DNA from 3 places in the Citrobacter freundii ATCC 8090 genome. Region 1 is predicted to be linked to each of the others. Evidence: predicted binding sites of a transcription regulator. Region 1 holds the regulator's gene; each other region holds the start of a gene.
The links. Region 1 encodes CRP, which controls carbon source genes, mostly activating them, when cyclic AMP is high. Its sites were predicted from a motif close to ATGTGANNNNNNTCACAT; they were not measured.

Region 1 (6,862 bases):
ATTTTCGCGCAGTTAAACCTGCGCGCCGCCGAGGTGGAAGGTGACAGTTTTCACCGCTATACCCGTCCGGAAATGGACATGGCGATTCGCAAAGCACGCGATGCTGGGCGGCATATCAGCTATTTCGGCCCCGAAGCTAACGACTTTGGTCTGCTGGAGCAAACCTTCATTGAATACGGCCAGACGGGCAAAGGTCAGTCGCGTAAATACCTGCACACCTACGATGAGGCCGTACCGTGGAATCAGGTTCCGGGGACATTTACGCCCTGGCAGCCGCTGCCTGAACCGACGGATGTCCTGTTCTATGAGGGACTTCACGGCGGCGTTGTCACCCCTCAGCAAAATGTGGCCCGGCATGTCGATCTGCTGGTTGGCGTGGTGCCGATCGTGAACCTGGAGTGGATCCAGAAGCTGACCCGCGATACCAGCGAGCGTGGACACTCGCGTGAAGCGGTGATGGACTCGGTGGTGCGCTCAATGGACGATTACATCAATTACATCACACCACAGTTTTCCCGTACGCATATCAACTTCCAACGCGTACCAACCGTCGATACCTCTAATCCCTTTGCCGCCAAGAGCATTCCGTCACTCGATGAAAGCTTTGTCGTGATTCATTTTCGTAATCTGGAAGGGATCGACTTCCCGTGGCTGCTGGCCATGCTGCAGGGCTCATTCATTTCTCATATCAATACGTTGGTCGTACCGGGCGGAAAAATGGGTCTGGCGATGGAATTGATTATGCTGCCGCTGGTGCAGCGACTGATGGAAGGCAAAAAGATAGAGTGATATGTGGAAAGCGCCCGATGGCGCTTCGCTTATCGGGCCTACGACTCAACATCACCCTATAGGCCGGATAAGGCAACGCCGCCATCCGGCATCAGCAATTACGCGGCAACCACTTCATAGGAGTGGGTAATATTCACCGCCTTTTCCAGCATCAGCGCCACGGAGCAATATTTTTCCGCCGAAAGATCGACCGCACGTGCGACGGACGCATCTTTCAGATCGTTACCCGTTACGATGAAATGCAGGTTGATATGGGTAAACAGGCGCGGCGCTTCATCACGACGCTCGGAGGTCAGCTTCACTTCGCAGTTGGTCACATCCTGACGACCCTTTTGCAGGATCGACACCACATCAATTGCGCTGCAACCACCCGCAGCCATTAAGACCATTTCCATCGGGCTCGGCGCTTTATCACCGGAGTTACCGTCCATCAAAATCTGGTGGCCAGAAGCGGACTCACCGAGGAAGGTCAGCCCTTCGACCCACTTAACACGTGCTTGCATATTTTATTACTCCGATGCATCAATTTTCCTGACAGATTACGCGCACACAACAAATCTCGCAACGGAAGGCGACCTGCGTCATGCTGAAGCGAGACACCAGGAGACACACGGCGAAAGCTATGCTAAAACAGTCGGGATGCTACAGTAATACATTGACGTACTGCATGTATGCAGAGGACATCACATTACAGGCCGTCGCACGTATTGACAGCCCCCTTCCCAGGTAGCGGGAAGCACATTTTTGCAAACCCAGAGACAGGATGTTTTTTGGCTCTGGAGACAGCTTATAACAGAGGATAACCGCGCATGGTGCTTGGCAAACCGCAAACAGACCCGACTCTCGAATGGTTCTTGTCTCATTGCCATATTCATAAGTACCCATCGAAGAGCACGCTGATTCACCAGGGTGAAAAAGCGGAAACGTTGTACTACATCGTTAAAGGCTCAGTGGCAGTGCTGATCAAAGATGAAGAAGGGAAAGAAATGATCCTTTCTTATCTGAATCAGGGCGATTTTATTGGTGAATTAGGCCTCTTCGAAGAAGGTCAGGAACGCAGCGCCTGGGTCCGTGCTAAAACTGCATGTGAAGTCGCTGAAATTTCCTACAAAAAATTTCGCCAATTAATCCAGGTCAATCCAGATATTCTGATGCGCCTGTCCTCTCAGATGGCTCGCCGTCTGCAGGTCACGTCTGAAAAAGTGGGCAACCTTGCCTTCCTCGACGTTACCGGTCGTATCGTGCAGACTCTGCTGAATCTGGCGAAACAGCCTGATGCGATGACCCACCCGGACGGCATGCAGATTAAAATCACCCGTCAGGAAATCGGCCAGATCGTTGGCTGCTCCCGTGAGACCGTCGGTCGTATTCTGAAGATGCTGGAAGATCAGAACCTGATCTCCGCACACGGTAAGACCATCGTCGTCTACGGCACACGTTAACCCCATCGAAGTGGCGCGTTACCCCGTAATGCGCCACTTTTGTTTGCTCCGATGTGGCGAAGACTGATATACCACCCAGAGATCAACTACGCACTACGACAAACGCTGGTGCTATGTTTACCTGTGGCCGTCGGCCTGATCATCGGTCAGCTTCATCTGGGACTCCTCTTTTCCCTCGTCCCTGCCTGCTGCAATATTGCCGGTCTTGATACCCCGCATAAGCGCTTTTTCAAACGCTTAGTGATTGGCGCGTCTTTGTTTGCCGGATGCAGTCTGATCATGCAATTACTGCTGGCACAGACTATACCGCTGCCACTGATCCTCACCGGCCTGACGCTGATTCTTGGTGTAACCGCAGAATTAGGCCCTCTGCATGCGCGACTACTACCAGCCTCGCTTATCGCGGCAATTTTCACACTCAGTCTGGCAGGTAACATGCCCGTCTGGGAGCCGCTGCTAATCTACGCGCTGGGCACATTGTGGTATGGCCTGTTCAACTGGTTCTGGTTCTGGATGTGGCGCGAGCAGCCGCTGCGTGAGTCGCTCAGCTTGTTGTACCGCGAATTAGCCGATTACTGTGAGGCCAAGTACAGCATGCTGACTCAGCATGCCGACCCAGAAAAAGCGCTGCCTCCCCTGTTGGTGCGCCAGCAAAAAGCGGTGGATTTAATTACCCAGTGCTATCAGCAAATGCATATGCTGTCGGCGCATCGCAACAACGATTATAAGCGCCTGCTACGTGCCTTTCAGGAGGCGCTCGATTTACAGGAACATATTTCCGTTAGCCTCCACCAGCCGGAAGAGGTGCAAAAGCTGGTCGAACGTAGCCACGCCGAACAAGTGATTCGCTGGAATGCGCGCACCGTTGCCGAACGCCTTCGCGTACTGGCCGATGATATTTTGTATCACCGCTTACCGACCCGTTTCTCAATGGAAAAGCAGATTGGCACGCTGGAGAAAATCGCCAACCAGCATCCGGACAATCCGGTAGGTCAATTTTGCTACTGGCACTTCAGCCGTATTGCCCGTGTGCTACGCACCCAGCGACCACTGTATGCCCGTGATTTAATGGCTGACAAGCAGCGTCGGCTGCCGCTGATCCCTGCCCTGAAAAGCTATTTGTCGTTGAAATCCCCTGCGCTGCGTAATGCCGGACGCATCAGCGTCATGTTGAGCATTGCCAGCCTGATGGGCAGCGCCTTACACCTGCCAAAACCTTACTGGATTTTGATGACAATCCTGTTCGTCACGCAAAATGGCTACGGGGCAACCCGGGTACGTATTTTACACCGTTCAGTAGGGACGCTCGTCGGCCTGGTGATCGCTGGCGTCACGCTGCACTTTCATATCCAGGAAGGTTACACGCTGGCAGGCATGCTGCTGATAACCCTGGTGAGTTATCTGACCATCCGCAAAAACTACGGCTGGGCTACCGTCGGCTTTACGGTCACCGCGGTATATACCCTGCAACTGCTGACGCTGAACGGGGAACAGTTTATCGTGCCGCGGTTTATCGATACGATCACTGGCTGCCTGATCGCTTTTGGCGGGATGCTCTGGCTGTGGCCGCAGTGGCAGAGCGGTTTGCTGCGTAAAAACGCCCACGATGCGTTAGAAGCCGATCAGGAGGCCATTCGCCTGATTCTTAGCAACGATCCCCAGGCCACACCGCTGGCGTATCAACGCATGCGGGTCAACCAGGCGCATAACACGCTGTTCAACTCACTTAACCAGGCGATGCAGGAACCTGGGTTCAACTCGCACTATCTGGCGGACATGAAACTGTGGGTTACGCATAGTCAGTTCATCGTCGAACACATCAACGCAATGACTACGCTGGCAAGGGAACATACGATGCTGACGCCGGATTTGGCGCAGCGTTATCTGGAGTCCTGTGAAATTGCGATCCAGCGCTGTCAGCAGCGGCTGGAATATGACGGACCCGGAAGCTCCGGCGATGTGAATATTCTTGAGGCGCCAGAGATGCTGTCCCATGGGCCTTTAAGCACCCTTGAGCAGCATCTGCAGCGGGTTTTGGGGCATCTGAACACCATGCATACCATTTCGTCGGTAGCATGGCGTCAGCGACCGCACCATGGGATCTGGCTGAGCCGCCGGTTGCGGGATATGAAAGGTTAAGAGAATTGCCGGATGGCGGCGTAAACGCCTTATCCGGCCTACAGAGTAAGGTGTGATTCGTAGGCCGGATAAGCGTAGCGCCATCCGGCAATCCGTCAACCCATCACTTTCGCCACGGCCTGCGCGAAGCGCTGCATCCCTTCATCGATATCAGTCTGCTCCACCACCAGCGACGGCGCGAAACGCATCACGTCCGGTCCGGCGTTCAGTACCATCACGCCTTCATTCGCCGCGGCGTACAAGAAATCACGCGCCCGGCCTTTAAACTGCGGCTTCAGTTCGGCGCCAATCAGCAGTCCCATACCGCGAATGTCGCTGAAAATGTCAAACTGCTGGTCAATTTTCTGCAAATGCTGAACAAACGCCTGGCGTTTGGCCTGAATACCTTCCAGCACTTCCGGCGTGTTGATGATATCAAACGCAGCTCCCGCAACCGCGCAGGCCAGCGGGTTACCGCCGTATGTGGAGCCGTGTGAACCCACGTGGAACGCGGAGGCAATCTCCTGGGTGGTCAGCACCGCGCTCACCGGGAAACCGCCACCAAGCGCCTTGGCGCTGGTGAGGATATCCGGCGTCACGCCGTAGTGCATATAGGCAAACAGTGAGCCAGTACGCCCCATCCCGCTCTGTACTTCATCAAATACCAACAGCGCCTGGTGCTGATCACAAAGTTCACGCAAGCCATGCAGGAATGCCGGCGTTGCCGCAGTAACACCACCCTCGCCCTGAATAGGCTCGATCACCACCGCGCAGGTGTGATCGTCCATCACCGCTTTGACCGCATGCAGATCGTTAAACGGGACATGGATGATATCTGCCGGCTTTGGTCCAAAGCCGTCGGAATATTTCGGCTGCCCGCCGACGGATACGGTAAACAGCGAGCGACCATGAAACGCGTTATGGAAGGCAATGATTTTGGTTTTGAACGGGCTATGACGCACGCAGGCATAGTGGCGCGCCAGCTTAAAGGCGGTTTCGTTAGCTTCGGTACCGGAGTTCATGAACAGTACGCGTTCGGCGAAAGTCGCATCAATGAGTTTACGACCTAAGCGTAACGCCGGTTCGTTGGTGAAAACGTTGCTGGTATGCCACAGGGTTTCACCCTGGGTTTTTAACGCCTCAACCAGCGCAGGATGACAATGCCCTAACGCGGTAACTGCAATGCCGCCCGCGAAATCAACATACTCTTTACCCTGTTGATCCCATACTCGACTCCCTTTCCCTTTTACCGGGATAAACTCAGCCGGTGCATAAATCGGCAGAATCACTTCATCGAATGTCGCGCGTGTAATTGCAGTTTGTTCAGTTGCCATGTCATTACCACCCTGTTAAGCAGAAATGCTAGTGAAATTATAATCACAAAATATGAATAAAAAATCACTGAATAGCAACCACAAATCACCGGTTGAGGAAATTAGCCAGCAGCTGATGCCCCTGTTCGCTGAGAATGCTCTCCGGGTGAAACTGCACCCCTTCCATATCCCACTCCCGGTGGCGAATACCCATGATCTCCTGCGTTTCACTCCAGGCGGTCACCTCAAAGCAGTCAGGAAGGGTTTCGGGAGCGACCACCAGAGAATGATAGCGCGTTACCGTTAATGGATTGGCGAGCCCCTGAAAAACGCCCTGCCCGTTATGCGTAATCGGCGACGTTTTACCATGCATCACTTTCGCCGCCCGAACCACGGTCGCGCCAAAGGCCTGCGCCATCGCCTGGTGCCCCAGACAAACGCCCAGCAGTGGGATCTTCCCTGAGAAATAGCGAATAACCTCCAGCGAAATACCGGCGTCATCCGGCGTACAGGGTCCCGGGGAAATGACGATTTTTTGCGGGCTCAGCGCGTCAATTTGCGCCAGCGTCAACTCGTCGTTGCGCCTGACAAGGACATCTGCCCCCAGTTCGCAGAAGTATTGGTACAGGTTCCAGGTGAAAGAATCATAGTTATCGATAAGCAGGATCATGGCGGCTCCGGTACATAAGAACCGCGCTATTCTACTCAGTTTCCGGTGCTTCGCTTACCACTTTACGAAATATCGCCCGCAGTGCAGACAGGTCACCCATCGCCCCGCTCTGATTAGCCTGATTCCACTCCTCAACCGGAATGCCATCCCAGCTCAGCACATACCCTGCATGAATCGCTAACTGTTCGAAGAAAATACGCTGCGCCAGACCGCTACCAATGCGAAACGGATGCAGCACATTGATTTCGCAATAATAGTGCGCAAGACGATCGACAAACTTGTCTTCCGGTAATCCCACCAGCCAGGACTCATCTTCCAGGTCCTGCATCAGTGCATTGCCCTCTTTCTCGATATAGGCGAAATGGCAAAAGCGAGTATCGCCCTGGTAAATATCGACTTCGCGCAGGTGTCCCGCCCAGTCAAAAATATCCCGATACAGCTGGCGATGAATGGCGCACAGGTGCGGTAAGCCCCGTTTAAGCGGCCCCAATTCGATAGTCGCCGCACGCAGCGCCGTCAGTTCATAAGCC
Region 2 (6,862 bases), 1.6 Mb from region 1:
CCTTGTTTTCGGTCCATTGATAGCGCACGCCGCCGCTGAGGGTAAAGATGTCGTTAATGTCATAGCTGTTTTGCAGGAAAGGCGCAAAGTTCGTGATGCTGTAACCGGGGTAACGCCCGGTGGTATAAGCGGTGCGGTTATCCATGCCGCCGGAGGGCAGGGACCAGGCCAGATCGAAGAATTTCTGATTGGAATCGAAGGTCTCGTGATCGGCATCGATACCCCACGTCAGCTCCCAGTTATCCATCAACTGGCTGTTGAGGGTAATTTTGGCGCCAAACTGGTCTGTGTCCTGCTGTGATGCGGAGAAACTGGTGACCTTACCTTTGCTGAGCGTCGGGAAAGGATAGAATTTCAGCGATTCGTCGCGGTAATAGATTTGGCTGACCAGGTTCTGGCCGAAAAAATCCGCATCTGAATATTGCAGGCTGATCAGATGACGTTCGGTTCCGGGAATACGATCGGAATTCAGTCCGCTGCTGGTATAAGCTTTACCGTTTCCGGTTACGGCGGACATGTTCTCGCCGAGATCCAGCCCGTAATCATCATCCCCCTGGCTCTTGTAATACTGTGTAACCAGTTGCAACTGACGGTCGTCGTCAAGTTCAATCGTCCCGGTGCCCATCACGTCCAGACGATCGGAGTGCTGTAGCCCGGTTTGGGTGTTATCCAGCAGCAGGGCATCGTGATTACCGTCATACCAGCCGCCAAATCGTTGATACGCGACGGACATACGCCCGGAAGCGCGATCTGTTCCTCCACTCACCGCCGCGGCAACGCGTTCATCATGATCGTTACTGTTGTTGAAGCCACTTTTGCTCCCCAGTTCGAGTTCTACTTCACGCTCCGGCTGGCCTTTTTTGGTGACGATGTTGATTAATCCGCCGGTACTGCCACCGCCATAAAGTGAGGTTGCGCCTGAAATGACTTCAATGTGCGCAATGTTAAACGGGTCAATGGAGTCAAGCTGACGGCTGTCGGTTCGCGAGGAGTTCAGACGGACACCGTCAATGAGCACGACAATGGCGCGACCACGCATGTTCATGCCGTAGTTTGTACGCCCCTGGCTACTGACATCGATTCCTGGGATTAACTGAGCAAGAACATCCTTGAACTCTTTCCCCCCCTGAACCTGTTGTTCAATCTCGCTTCCTTCAATAACCCAGGTCGTTTGCGGCATTTCTGCCACGGTGCGTTGGCTACGGTTGGCGCTGACGATGAGGTTCTCTTCCTCAGCCGCAATGGCCGGGAGGGTTAAAGACAACAGGAGAGGATTGAGCACCCAGAGACGCTTATTCATTTGTATTCCTTTTAAAAAGAGTCGATCTGTTTTTGTTATGGCGGTAGAGAAACCGATGGTTACATTGTGAAACAGGCATTAAAACAAATGCGAATATTGCTGATAACAATTGTCGTTATCAATACCCTTTACAAAAAATGATCGGATAACACGATGAAAACAATGAGAAATGTAGGGACAATGGAACGGGAATCTAACCGGGGGCTTTATCAGCTCCCGGGGGTGTTAGTACAGCGGGGGAATTGCGGGAAAGGGTTAAGCTTTGACGAGTTCGGGCCACAGCCGCAGGGTGGTACGTGCGATCTGCATCAGTTTTTCAAACGTTGCACCTTCACGGGCGCTGATCGACATACCTTGTAAAATACAGTTCAGGTATTCAGCCAGTTTTTGCACGTCACAGTAGGCGGGGATTTCACCTCGTTGCTGACGTTGATGAAGAAACTGAGTAAGCGTCTGTTCCTGCATTGCATGGCGGGATTTCACCGTGTGCGCAATATCACGGGAAGAGGCTGCCAGCGTCGCAGAAGTGTTAATCATGAAACATCCCGCCGGGGTGTCCTTGCTGGTAAAGCAGGTCGCTATGGCGGTGAAATAGTCTTCCAGTGCGGACTCAAGGCTTTTTTCTTCACAAAACAGTTGGGCTTCGTGTTTCGCCGCAAAGCGGGTGATGTAGCGGTCCAGTACGGCACGGAACAACCCTTCTTTATTGGTGAACTCCGCATACAGCGTGGGCGCTTTTGCGCCGGTAGCTTCTACGAGATCGGCGAGCGAGGTCGCTTCATATCCGTGCTGCCAGAAGAGTGTCATGGCCTTATCAAGCGCGGCTTCCCTGTCGAACACTTTTGGTCGGCCACGGCTTTTTTTTGCACAACCTGTCGTTTCAGTTGTCATGGCGCCGATGTACCTTTGTTGGGTTTATTGAACAACCATTATAAAAATATTCGACTGCACACTCCAGCGGATTCACGATAAAAATAAATTATATCTATTGTCATGAAAAATAAGACCTTTATATTTTATATAACGATCATTATAAAAAAGTATTGACGTGTGACCTGGATCACATCTATGATTTACCTATCGATCGTTAAGTTAATCTTTCCGACACCCATTCATCTGCTAAAGGTCACTATCATGAAAAACGTAAAAACCCTGTTTGTTGCTGCTGTTCTTAGCTCACTGTCATTTGCAAGCTTCGCCGCTGTTGAAGTTCAGTCCACACCTGCGGGTCAAGAGAAAGTCGGTACTATTTCTGCGAATGCGGGGACTAACTTAGGTTCACTGGAAGACCAACTGGCGCAGAAAGCCGATGAGATGGGTGCGAAGTCTTTCCGTATTACTTCCGTTACCGGTCCTAACACCCTTCATGGGACTGCTGTTATCTACAAATAAGATTTAACCCATCGCAATGCCACTGCGAGTTAAATAAAAAACCCCCGCGGAATAAAATCCAGCGGGGGTTTTTTAATACGCTACGTTTACAGCGGTTGTTGAGCAACGTCGTGATGACGGGTCACATCGACCGGCATGCCTGAGCGAATCTCCATCGCATGATCCATGACGGCGGTATCTGTTTGCGCCGCATTTTTAAATGTCTGCATGGACGCGTTCAACACGATTGGCAACAGTTGCGGATCGTCATTGATTTTTTCGGACAGCGGCTGATGTACTTCTACTAGCCGCACGCCGTTAGGCTCAACGGATGCTTTGATCGGCGTATTGATAATATTGACCTTAGTTCCGGGCGTTACCTGACGGAACAGGGTTTCGATATCACCGTCGCGCAGACGAATACAGCCGGAACTGACGCGCATGCCGATGCCAAAGTCAGCATTGGTGCCGTGCAGCAGATAAACGCCGCCGTATGCCGCTAAGCGAATTGCATGATGGCCCATCGGGTTATCCGGACCGGCAGGTACAACGGCAGGCAGGTCAATTCCGTTTGCTTTGTATCGCGCGCGGATATTTGCCGTCGGCGTCCAGGTGGGGTTGGCGCGTTTATCAGAAATGGTGGTTACCATCGTAGGCGTCAGCGTGTCACCACCTAACTGGCCAATACCAATAGGATAAACGGTCACCGAATTGGTCCCCGGCTGGTAATAATAAAGACGCAGTTCGGCGAGGTTGATAACAATACCTTCGCGCGGGGCGTCAGGTAGCAGAGTTTGTAACGGTATAGTCAGCACGCTGCCCGGACGTGGTACGTAAGGGTCAACGCCGGGGTTGGCCTGCAGCAGCGCTAAAAAGCCGACATTATATTTTTTCGCAATCGCCTCCAGAGAACCGCCATTGTCTTCAACAACGTGAACGGTATTCTGGCCCACCAGACGGCTTCCCGGCGGTGGCAGCGGCCAGGTGTTTGCCTGAGCCGGAAGTGCTAACGCGAAGGTCGCTGCCAGCGTAAAAAACGCGAGCCAGCGAGAGAGTCGTTTATTGTTTAACATCACCATAAATCCATTGTTTTTACGTGGTTTTTATTATGTAAAAGTAAACGCGAATTATGGCGGTTTGCTGTGTCTGGAAGTGCAGGGAAGTGCAAAGAGTTTGTAAATTCATCAGGCCGGGTGAGTGGTGTGCTCACCCGGCCTGTTCACTATGCTACGGCGTTTTCTTCAAGCTGACGCATAAACTGGCGGACCCAGTCGATCCGCGTTTTACGCTCGCCCAGATCCTGCATAAATTTCAGTCGGGTTGGGCCGTCCAGACGGAAGTGTTGCGGTTGTTTTTGCAGTAAACCAATCAGCCAGACCGGGTTGACGTGGTTTTTCTCGGCAAATTCGATGGTACCGCCTTTGTCATGACCTTCGAGCTTTCTGATCCCCAGTTTCTGCGCCTGCTGGCGTAAACGAGCGATATCCAGCAACGTACGGGCCGGGTCGGGCAGCAGGCCAAAACGATCTATCAGCTCGACCTTAATCTCTTCCAGTTCGTTTTCGCCTTTCGCGCTGGCAATGCGCTTGTAGAACGATAGTCGGGTGTTAACATCCGGTATATAGTTATCCGGCAGCAGAGACGGCATACGCAATTCAACTTCGGTTTGCTGGCTGGTGAGATCTTCCAGTGACGGTTCGCGTCCCTCCTTGAGCGCATCGACAGCATTTTCCAGCAGCTCCATATACAACGAGAAGCCGATGCTTTCCATGGAACCACTTTGATCTTCACCCAGCAGTTCCCCGGCGCCGCGAATTTCAAGGTCGTGGGTCGCCAGCGCAAATCCTGCACCCAAATCTTCCAGCGAAGCGATGGCTTCCAGACGCTTTTGCGCGTCGGTGGTCATTGCTTTTGGATGCGGCGTCAGCAGCCAGGCGTACGCCTGATGGTGTGAGCGTCCCACACGACCGCGTAGCTGGTGCAATTGCGCTAAACCAAAGTGATCGGCACGTTCGATGATAATGGTGTTGGCGGTCGGAATGTCGATCCCGGTTTCGATAATGGTGGTACACACCAGCACGTTAAAACGCTGATGGTGGAAATCGTTCATCACGCGTTCCAGCTCGCGCTCGCGCATTTGCCCGTGGCCGATGCCAATACGCGCTTCCGGCACCAGTTCCGCTAATCTGTTAGCGGTTTTCTGGATATTTTCGACGTCGTTAAACAGATAATAAACTTGTCCCCCGCGCAGAACTTCACGCAGGATCGCCTCGCGTACCACCAGGCTGTCGTATTCGCGCACGAAGGTTTTGACCGCCAGACGACGAGCGGGCGGCGTGGCGATGATCGACAGATCGCGCATGCCGCTCATCGCCATATTGAGCGTACGCGGAATAGGCGTTGCCGTCAGGGTCAGAATATCGACATCCGCGCGCATCGCCTTAATGCGTTCTTTGTGGCGAACGCCGAAACGGTGCTCTTCATCGACAATTAGCAGACCCAGATCTTTTAGCTTCACATCCGCTTGCAGCAGTTTGTGCGTACCGATGAGAATATCAATTTTCCCCTCGGCAACCTGTTCCAGAATCTGCGCTTGCTCTTTGGCGCTACGGAAACGGGACAACATCTCAATGCGTACCGGCCAGTTGGCAAAACGATCGCGGAAGTTGTCGAAGTGCTGCTGTGCGAGCAGGGTAGTCGGAACCAGCACGGCAACCTGTTTGTGGTTCTCTACGGCAAGGAAAGCGGCGCGCATCGCGACTTCGGTTTTACCAAAACCGACGTCACCGCACACCAGGCGGTCCATGGCCAGAGGTTGGCACATATCGCTGAGTACAGCGTTGATCGCCTGCGCCTGGTCAGGCGTGGTTTCAAACGGGAAGCTGTCGCAAAACAGCTGATACTGTTCACGGTCATGCTTAAAGGCAAAGCCTTCTTTCGCCGCGCGCTGGGCATAAATATCCAGCAGCTCTGCCGCGACATCGCGCACCTTCTCAGCGGCTTTCTGTCGGGCGCGTGACCAGGCATCGCCGCCCAGTTTATGCAGCGGTGCATTCTCTTCTGCACCGCCTGCATAGCGGCTGATCAGATGCAGTGACGACACCGGCACGTACAGTTTGGCATCGTTGGCATAGGTGAGCATCAGATATTCACCGGTGATACCGCCCGCTTCCAGCGTGGTCATCCCGGCATAGCGACCCACGCCGTGTTCCAGATGCACTACCGGCTGACCGGGATGCAGCTCTGCAAGGTTACGAATTAATGTATCCGGGTTGATGGTGCGACGCGAATCCTGGCGGCGACGCGCCACGCGTTCCCCAAGCAGATCGCTTTCACAAATCAGTGCCAGATTGCGGTTGCTATCGATGAAGCCGTGCTCAGCTGCGCCAATCATCAGATAACGACCGTTATCTACGGCTTCATCGAGTCGCAATATCCGCTTCGGTGCCACTTTGATACGAGCGAGCAACTCGCCAAGCGCTTCACGTCGGCCTTCACTTTCGACCGAGAAAATCACCGGGCCGGTAAAGCCCTCAAGGAATTTACGTAACGCATCTAACGGTGATTTTTGCTGTGCCTGCACGGCGATGTCCGGCAGCTTCTGGAACCCGAGGTTGGTATTCGCAGCTTTGTTCGCCAGACTCTCGGTTTTCAGTTGAACGCGCGGCCAGCGTTTAAGTTCAGAAAACAGCTCATCAACCCGCAGCCACAGCGATTCCGGCGGCAGAAGCGGGCGCATTGGATCAACACCGCGATTTTCAAAGCGTGACAGGGTATCGGCCTGGAAGCGTTCTGCGCTGGTCTCGATATCACCGGTATTGACCAATAACGTATTGGCAGGGAAGTAGCTGAACAGCGGCGGCAGCGGCTCGCTGAAAAACAGCGGTTGCCAGTATTCAATACCCGCAGGTAACGTGCCTTTGCTGACCTGCTGATAAATATGTTCGGCGTCGCGTTTAACCTCAAAGGTATCGCGCCACTGACTACGGAATAGCTCGATGGCCGTTTTGTCAGTCGGGAATTCGTGCGCGGGAAGCAAATTAATGGCATCGACTTCTTCCAGCGTGCGCTGGGTGTCGGTATCAAACAGACGCAGGCTGTCGATTTCGTCATCAAAGAAATCCAGACGATAAGGCAACTCGCTGCCCATCGGGAACAGATCCAACAACGCGCCGCGCGTGGCGTATTCGC
Region 3 (6,862 bases), 320 kb from region 1:
AGAAACCGCCGGGCAAGCTGCGTATCTTTGAGATTTACCCTCCCAAACCGCTCCACAGCATGGCGTTGGGAAGCCGTATTCCGGCCTTGCGGGAAGACTACAAAACCGGACGTCTGTGCGGTCGTTACTTCCTCGCTACCGTCGGCAAACTGCTGGGGAAAAACGTGCCGCTGCCTCGTCAGACGCCGAAGATTGTGGTGCCGGGACCGGTGGTGGTTCCTCCCGCGCCGGTGGCCAACGATGCCCACGCGCCGGTGGTGGCCAATGCGCCTCAGGCCAACGATACAACGTTTAATAATGAGGATTTGGCGTGAGTTATCGTTTTATCGATACGCACTGTCACTTTGATTTCCCGCCGTTTACCGGCGATGAACCTGCCAGCATTCAGCGCGCGGCGGAGGTTGGTGTACAGAGCATTATCGTTCCGGCCACCCAGGCGGCGAATTTTTCCCGTGTACTGGCGTTAGCGGAAAATTATCCTCCGTTATTTGCCGCGCTTGGTCTACATCCCATTGTTATTGAACAACATAGTGATGACTGCCTGGACCAGTTGCAACAGGTGCTGGATAAGCGCCCACAAAAGCTGGTGGCGGTAGGTGAGATTGGATTGGATCTGTATCGCGACGATCCGCAATTCGACAAGCAAGAGCGAGTGCTGGAAGCGCAACTTAAGCTGGCGAAGCGGTACGAACTGCCGGTGATCCTGCATTCGCGACGCACGCATGACAAGCTGGCGATGTACCTTAAACGCCATGCTTTGCCACGAACAGGCGTGGTGCATGGGTTTTCCGGGAGCGTGCAGCAGGCCGAACGCTTTGTGCAACTGGGATACAAAATTGGCGTGGGCGGCACCATTACCTATCCGCGCGCCAGTAAAACCCGCGAGGTAATGGCGCAGTTGCCGCTCGAGTCGCTGTTGCTGGAAACCGACGCGCCGGATATGCCGCTCAACGGCTTTCAGGGGCAGCCTAATCGCCCGGAGCAGGTAGTCAGAGTCTTTGACGTCTTATGTGAACTGCGCCCGGAACCTGCGGACGTGATCGCTGACGCGCTGTATCGTAATACCACGGCGTTGTTTGATTTTTGAATTCCGGATGCGGCGCTATTGCATCGCATCCGGCCATCACAGGTACAGCGCCGGGAAAATCAAATTATCCACCCCACGTTCGCGCAATCTTTGCGCCAGGTGTTCCACATCCTCCGGCGTGGCGCTCGGCCAGTCCTTCGCTTCGCCATACACCCCGTGCGCATGAAAGGCATTCAGCCGTACCGGCACGTCACCTGAACCTCTGATAAACGCCGCCAGCGCATCAATATGCTGTAGATAATCCACCTGACCAGGGATAACCAGCAGGCGCAGTTCCGCAAGTTTCCCTTGCCCGGACAGAAAGGTAATGCTTTGTTTAATCAGCGTGTTATCGCGACCGGTCAACTGACGATGACACGTGCTGTCCCAGGCTTTTAAATCCAGCATTACGCCGTCGCACACCGGCAGCAGCTTCTGCCAGCCGGTTTCGCTCAGCATGCCATTGCTGTCGACCATACAGGTCAAGTGTTGCAGTTGCGGATCGGTTTTGATCGCACGAAACAGCGCCACAATAAACGGTAGCTGGGTTGTCGCTTCGCCGCCGCTGACCGTAATTCCCTCAATAAACAGTGCTGCCTTGCGAATATGCTGCAGCACCTCATCAACGCTCATGGTCTGCGCCATCGGCGTGGCCTGCTGGGGGCACATATGAAGGCAGGTGTCACACTGCTGACACAAATCGGACTGCCACCACACTTTCCCCGCGCTCAGGCTCAGCGCCTCATGCGGGCAATGCAGCACACACTCCCCGCAGTCGTTGCAGCGTCCCATCGTCCACGGATTGTGGCAATTTTTACAGCGCAGATTACATCCCTGCAGAAACAGAGCCAGGCGACTGCCCGGCCCGTCGACGCAGGAGAAAGGGATAATCTTACTTACCGAAGCGCATCTGCTGTTCATGGCTAATCACGCGAGGTTGTCGTTCCAGAATGCGCGTATTACGCGCTGCTTCTTCGCCAAGCCAGGTGGTGTTGGTGCGAGAACCTTCGGCGCGATATTTTTCCAGATCCGACAGACGCACCATGTAACCCGTAACGCGAACCAGATCGTTGCCGCTCACGTTGGCGGTAAACTCACGCATCCCGGCTTTAAATGCGCCGAGGCACAGTTGCACCAGCGCCTGAGGATTGCGCTTGATGGTTTCATCCAGCGTGAGAATGTCGCTGATCCCGGCGTGATAAAACGCGTGATGTGGCGCGACGGTTTGCAGATGAGTGATCGGGTCTGGTTCATCGCCGTAAGGCAGGCGTGCACCCGGTGTGGTGCCGATGTCAGAACTGATCCCCGACTGTGCATGCAGCATCGCGCGCTGCTTCCAGCCATATTTCACCGGGGTGCTTTCGACAAACTCCGCCAATTGGGCGCTGATGCGATAGCCAAGCTGATTGGCGAACTCATCTTTTCCGTAGCGCGCATTTTGTCCCGCCTTATCGCACAGTAGATTCACCGCCTCCGCCAGGCCATACATGCCGAACATAGGCACAAAACGTTCGGGATCAATCAACCCTTCCTGCACGAGGAAGCTATTCTCAAAGAAATGTGATTTTTCATAGAGGAATTCACATCGTGAATCAATGATGGCGATTTGCTGTTGACAATAGTGCGGTAGGGTGCGCGTAAAGAAGTCATCGACAGAGGCGCTGCGCTCTGCGATGGCTTTCAGATTAAGCCTGACCAGCGTGCTACCACCCCCGGCGAGCGGCAAAGAGTTGTAACAGCTGACGACGCCATACTGACTTTTTGTGAAAATTTTATCATTTTCAGGGCCATTGGAAATATGCGGCTTACTGCACTCGCAGATATTTTTCGCCACGCTGAGCAGCAGATCGTCAGGTGTGATTTGCGGGTCATAAATGAATGTCAGATTAGGCGAAACCTGCTTTAATTCTGCATCTGCGCGTAAAATTGCACGGGTAACTGGAGTATCGGCGGGGCCGATATTGGCATGCATAAACGCGTCTGGCAGGGTTCTGTCGAGATAACGCCAGAAACGTTTTATTCGAATATCGATCTCTTCTTGTGTTAGAATTCTAACATACGGTTGCAGCAGCGCATCGAGCTGGCCGAGATAAACCGGCATCGACGTCACTGACGGAACGTGGTGGTACATGATGGTGAGTAAGGATAACGCATCATCAAGATCGCTGGCGCCTTCCAGCTCCAGCCACGATGAACCATTGGCCAGAAAACGCGCGTAATCGGGTAAAACGTAGCGCGGTTTGAACGGGGCATGACCTTCGTACATATCGCAGATTACCCCATCATCCAGCGCCTGACGTGCCTGTGCAGGTAGTTGCGGATAAGGCAGCGCGTTTTCAGCTTCCAGCGCCAGAAAGTGGCGTTTCTGCTCAGGGCTGAGCACCGGGCTGGTCACGATTTGTTGGCAACGCTGTTGCAGCGCGAGTTCGCTTGAAGTGGGCATCGTTGATTCCTTTTTGTCCCGAAGGTGTAACGCCATTGTAGAAAGCAACGCCGCCACAACCTTTGATCCGGATGCGCCTGATGCCACGGCATCCCTTTAGAAAAGGTAATTTATTTGAAGTAGATCTCATTAGAGTAATGCAAATCTGTATGTGGTTTTCATTAACTGTGATGTATATCGAAGTGTAATAGCGAGCGGATGTTAGAATACTAACAAACTCGCAAGGTGAAATTTTATACGGCGATGCCGTTGGAGAATGTTATGACCGATTTAACAGCAAGCAGCCTGCGTGCACTGAAACTGATGGACCTGACCACCCTGAATGACGACGACACCAATGAAAAAGTGATCGCGCTGTGTCATCAGGCGAAGACCCCGGTTGGCAACACCGCCGCAATCTGTATCTATCCGCGTTTCATCCCTATTGCGCGTAAGACTCTGAAAGAGCAGGGTACGCCGGATATCCGCATTGCAACCGTCACCAACTTCCCGCACGGCAACGACGACATCGAGATTGCGCTGGCGGAAACCCGCGCGGCGATCGCCTACGGTGCCGATGAAGTTGACGTGGTGTTCCCGTACCGTGCGCTGATCGCCGGTAACGAGCAGATTGGTTTTGATCTGGTTAAAGCTTGCAAAGACGCGTGTGCGGCGGCAAACGTGCTGCTGAAAGTGATCATCGAAACCGGTGAGCTGAAAGAAGAAGCACTGATTCGCAAAGCGTCTGAAATCTCCATCAAAGCCGGTGCTGATTTCATCAAAACGTCTACCGGTAAAGTGCCGGTCAATGCGACGCCGGAAAGCGCACGCATCATGATGGAAGTGATCCGCGACATGGGTGTTTCTAAAACAGTAGGTTTCAAACCGGCTGGCGGCGTGCGTACTGCAGAAGATGCACAGCAGTTCCTGGCGATTGCCGATGAACTGTTTGGCGCTGACTGGGCTGATTCTCGTCACTACCGTTTTGGCGCATCCAGCCTGCTGGCTAGCTTGCTGAAAGCGCTGGGTCACGGCGACGGCAAGAGCGCAAGCAGCTACTAAGCCCGTAGGCCGGATAAGGCGCAGCCGCCATCCGGCATTAAGACGACTGCCGGGTGGCGCGTTGCTTACCCGGCTTACAACGGCCTTCTACTCTTTTCCCCTGGGGGTTACCGTGTTTCTCGCACAAGAAATTATTCGTAAAAAACGTGATGGTCATGCGCTGAGCGATGAAGAAATTCGTTTTTTTATCAATGGCATTCGCGACAATACCATCTCTGAAGGGCAAATCGCCGCCCTGGCGATGACCATTTTTTTCCACGATATGACAATGCCTGAGCGTGTTTCGCTGACCATGGCAATGCGTGATTCAGGAACCGTGCTGGACTGGAAAAGCCTGCAGTTGAACGGCCCGATTGTGGATAAACACTCTACCGGCGGTGTAGGTGACGTAACGTCACTGATGTTAGGCCCGATGGTTGCTGCGTGCGGCGGCTATATTCCGATGATCTCCGGGCGTGGCCTGGGGCATACCGGCGGTACGCTCGATAAACTGGAAGCGATTCCTGGATTTGACATCTTCCCGGACGACACGCGTTTCCGTGAAATTATTAAAGACGTGGGTGTGGCGATTATTGGGCAAACCAGCTCGCTCGCACCGGCGGATAAACGTTTTTATGCCACCCGCGATATTACCGCGACGGTGGATTCCATCCCGCTGATTACCGGTTCCATTCTGGCGAAAAAACTGGCGGAAGGGCTGGATGCGCTGGTGATGGATGTGAAAGTGGGCAGCGGTGCTTTTATGCCGACCTACGAGCTTTCTGAAGCCCTTGCTGAAGCGATTGTCGGCGTGGCAAACGGTGCGGGTGTACGTACCACCGCGCTGTTAACTGATATGAACCAGGTGTTGGCCTCCAGCGCAGGTAACGCGGTCGAAGTCCGCGAAGCGGTGCAGTTCCTGACCGGTGAATACCGCAATCCACGTCTGTTAGACGTCACCATGGCGCTGTGCGTGGAAATGCTGATCTCCGGCAACCTGGCGAAAGATGACGCCGAAGCCCGTGCGAAATTGCAGACGGTGCTGGATAACGGCAAAGCAGCAGAGATTTTTGGTCGCATGGTGGCGGCGCAAAAAGGCCCGACCGATTTCGTCGAAAATTATGCGAAGTACCTGCCGACGGCAATGCTCAGCAAAGCGGTATATGCTGATACCGAAGGCTTTGTCAGCGCGATGGATACCCGTGCGCTGGGAATGGCGGTTGTTTCCATGGGTGGCGGTCGTCGTCAGGCATCGGACACCATTGATTACAGCGTTGGCTTTAGCGATATGGCGCGTCTGGGCGACAGCGTAGACGGACAGCGTCCACTGGCGGTGATCCACGCCAAAGACGAAGCCAGCTGGCAGGAAGCGGCGAAAGCGGTCAAAGCGGCAATTAGCCTTGACGATAAAGCGCCAGAAATTACACCGACAGTCTATCGTCGTATTACCGAATAACTGTATACTGATCTGATCGCTTTTTTGCGGCGCAGATGTATGGAGAACAAGATGAAACGTGCATTTATTATGGTGCTGGACTCCTTTGGTATTGGTGCGACTGAAGATGCGGATCGCTTTGGCGACGTAGGTTCAGACACTATGGGACACATTGCAGAAGCCTGTGCGAAAGGTGAAGCTGACAATGGTCGCAAAGGTCCACTGAATCTGCCTAACCTGACCCGTCTGGGCCTGGTGAAAGCTCACGAAGGTTCTACTGGTAAAATTGCTGCTGGCATGGACGGCAACGCGGAAGTGATTGGTGCCTACGCATGGGCGCATGAACTTTCTTCCGGGAAAGACACGCCGTCTGGCCACTGGGAAATCGCGGGTGTTCCGGTTCTGTTTGACTGGGGATATTTCTCCGATCATGAAAACAGCTTCCCGCAAGAACTGCTGGATAAACTGGTAAAACGTGCCAACCTGCCGGGCTACCTCGGCAACTGCCACTCTTCTGGTACCGTGATCCTGGATCAACTGGGTGAAGAGCATATGAAAACCGGCAAGCCGATTTTCTATACCTCCGCTGACTCCGTGTTCCAGATTGCCTGCCACGAAGAGACTTTTGGCCTGGATAAGCTCTATGAGCTGTGCGAAATCGCCCGTGAAGAGCTGACCGAAGGTGGTTACAACATCGGTCGTGTTATCGCCCGTCCGTTTATCGGTGATAAAGCCGGTAACTTCCAGCGTACCGGTAACCGCCACGACCTGGCCGTTGAGCCGCCAGCACCGACCGTGCTGCAGAAACTGGTCGACGAAAAAGATGGTCACGTGGTTTCCGTCGGTAAAATCGCGGATATCTACGCTAACTGCGGCATCACCAAAAAAGTGAAAGCCA

Region 2: bhsA (multiple stress resistance protein BhsA) is a predicted target of CRP. The motif match lies at 2,349-2,366, and genes of this name have one in related genera.
Region 3: deoC (deoxyribose-phosphate aldolase) is a predicted target of CRP. The motif match lies at 3,622-3,639, and genes of this name have one in related genera.

The regions. Positions count from the first base shown of each region.
Region 1 is NZ_CP049015.1:369,048-375,909, reverse strand. It holds gene G4551_RS01755 (phosphoribulokinase) at 1-789, shown strand, start outside; gene G4551_RS01750 (OsmC family protein) at 888-1,292, opposite strand; gene crp (cAMP-activated global transcriptional regulator CRP) at 1,599-2,231, shown strand; gene G4551_RS01740 (YccS/YhfK family putative transporter) at 2,283-4,370, shown strand; partial or broken gene G4551_RS24015 (hypothetical protein) at 4,363-4,461, opposite strand; gene argD (bifunctional acetylornithine/succinyldiaminopimelate transaminase) at 4,466-5,683, opposite strand; gene pabA (aminodeoxychorismate synthase component 2) at 5,769-6,332, opposite strand; gene G4551_RS01725 (putative adenosine monophosphate-protein transferase Fic) at 6,364-6,862, opposite strand, start outside.
Region 2 is NZ_CP049015.1:2,012,983-2,019,844, forward strand. It holds gene G4551_RS09620 (TonB-dependent siderophore receptor) at 1-1,300, opposite strand, end outside; gene comR (TetR family copper-responsive transcriptional repressor ComR) at 1,556-2,191, opposite strand; gene bhsA (multiple stress resistance protein BhsA) at 2,435-2,692, shown strand; gene ldtC (L,D-transpeptidase LdtC) at 2,779-3,744, opposite strand; gene mfd (transcription-repair coupling factor) at 3,894-6,862, opposite strand, start outside.
Region 3 is NZ_CP049015.1:689,119-695,980, forward strand. It holds gene G4551_RS03400 (patatin-like phospholipase family protein) at 1-314, shown strand, start outside; gene G4551_RS03405 (metal-dependent hydrolase) at 311-1,087, shown strand; gene G4551_RS03410 (YjjW family glycine radical enzyme activase) at 1,124-1,987, opposite strand; gene G4551_RS03415 (YjjI family glycine radical enzyme) at 1,959-3,509, opposite strand; gene deoC (deoxyribose-phosphate aldolase) at 3,771-4,550, shown strand; gene deoA (thymidine phosphorylase) at 4,663-5,985, shown strand; gene deoB (phosphopentomutase) at 6,037-6,862, shown strand, end outside.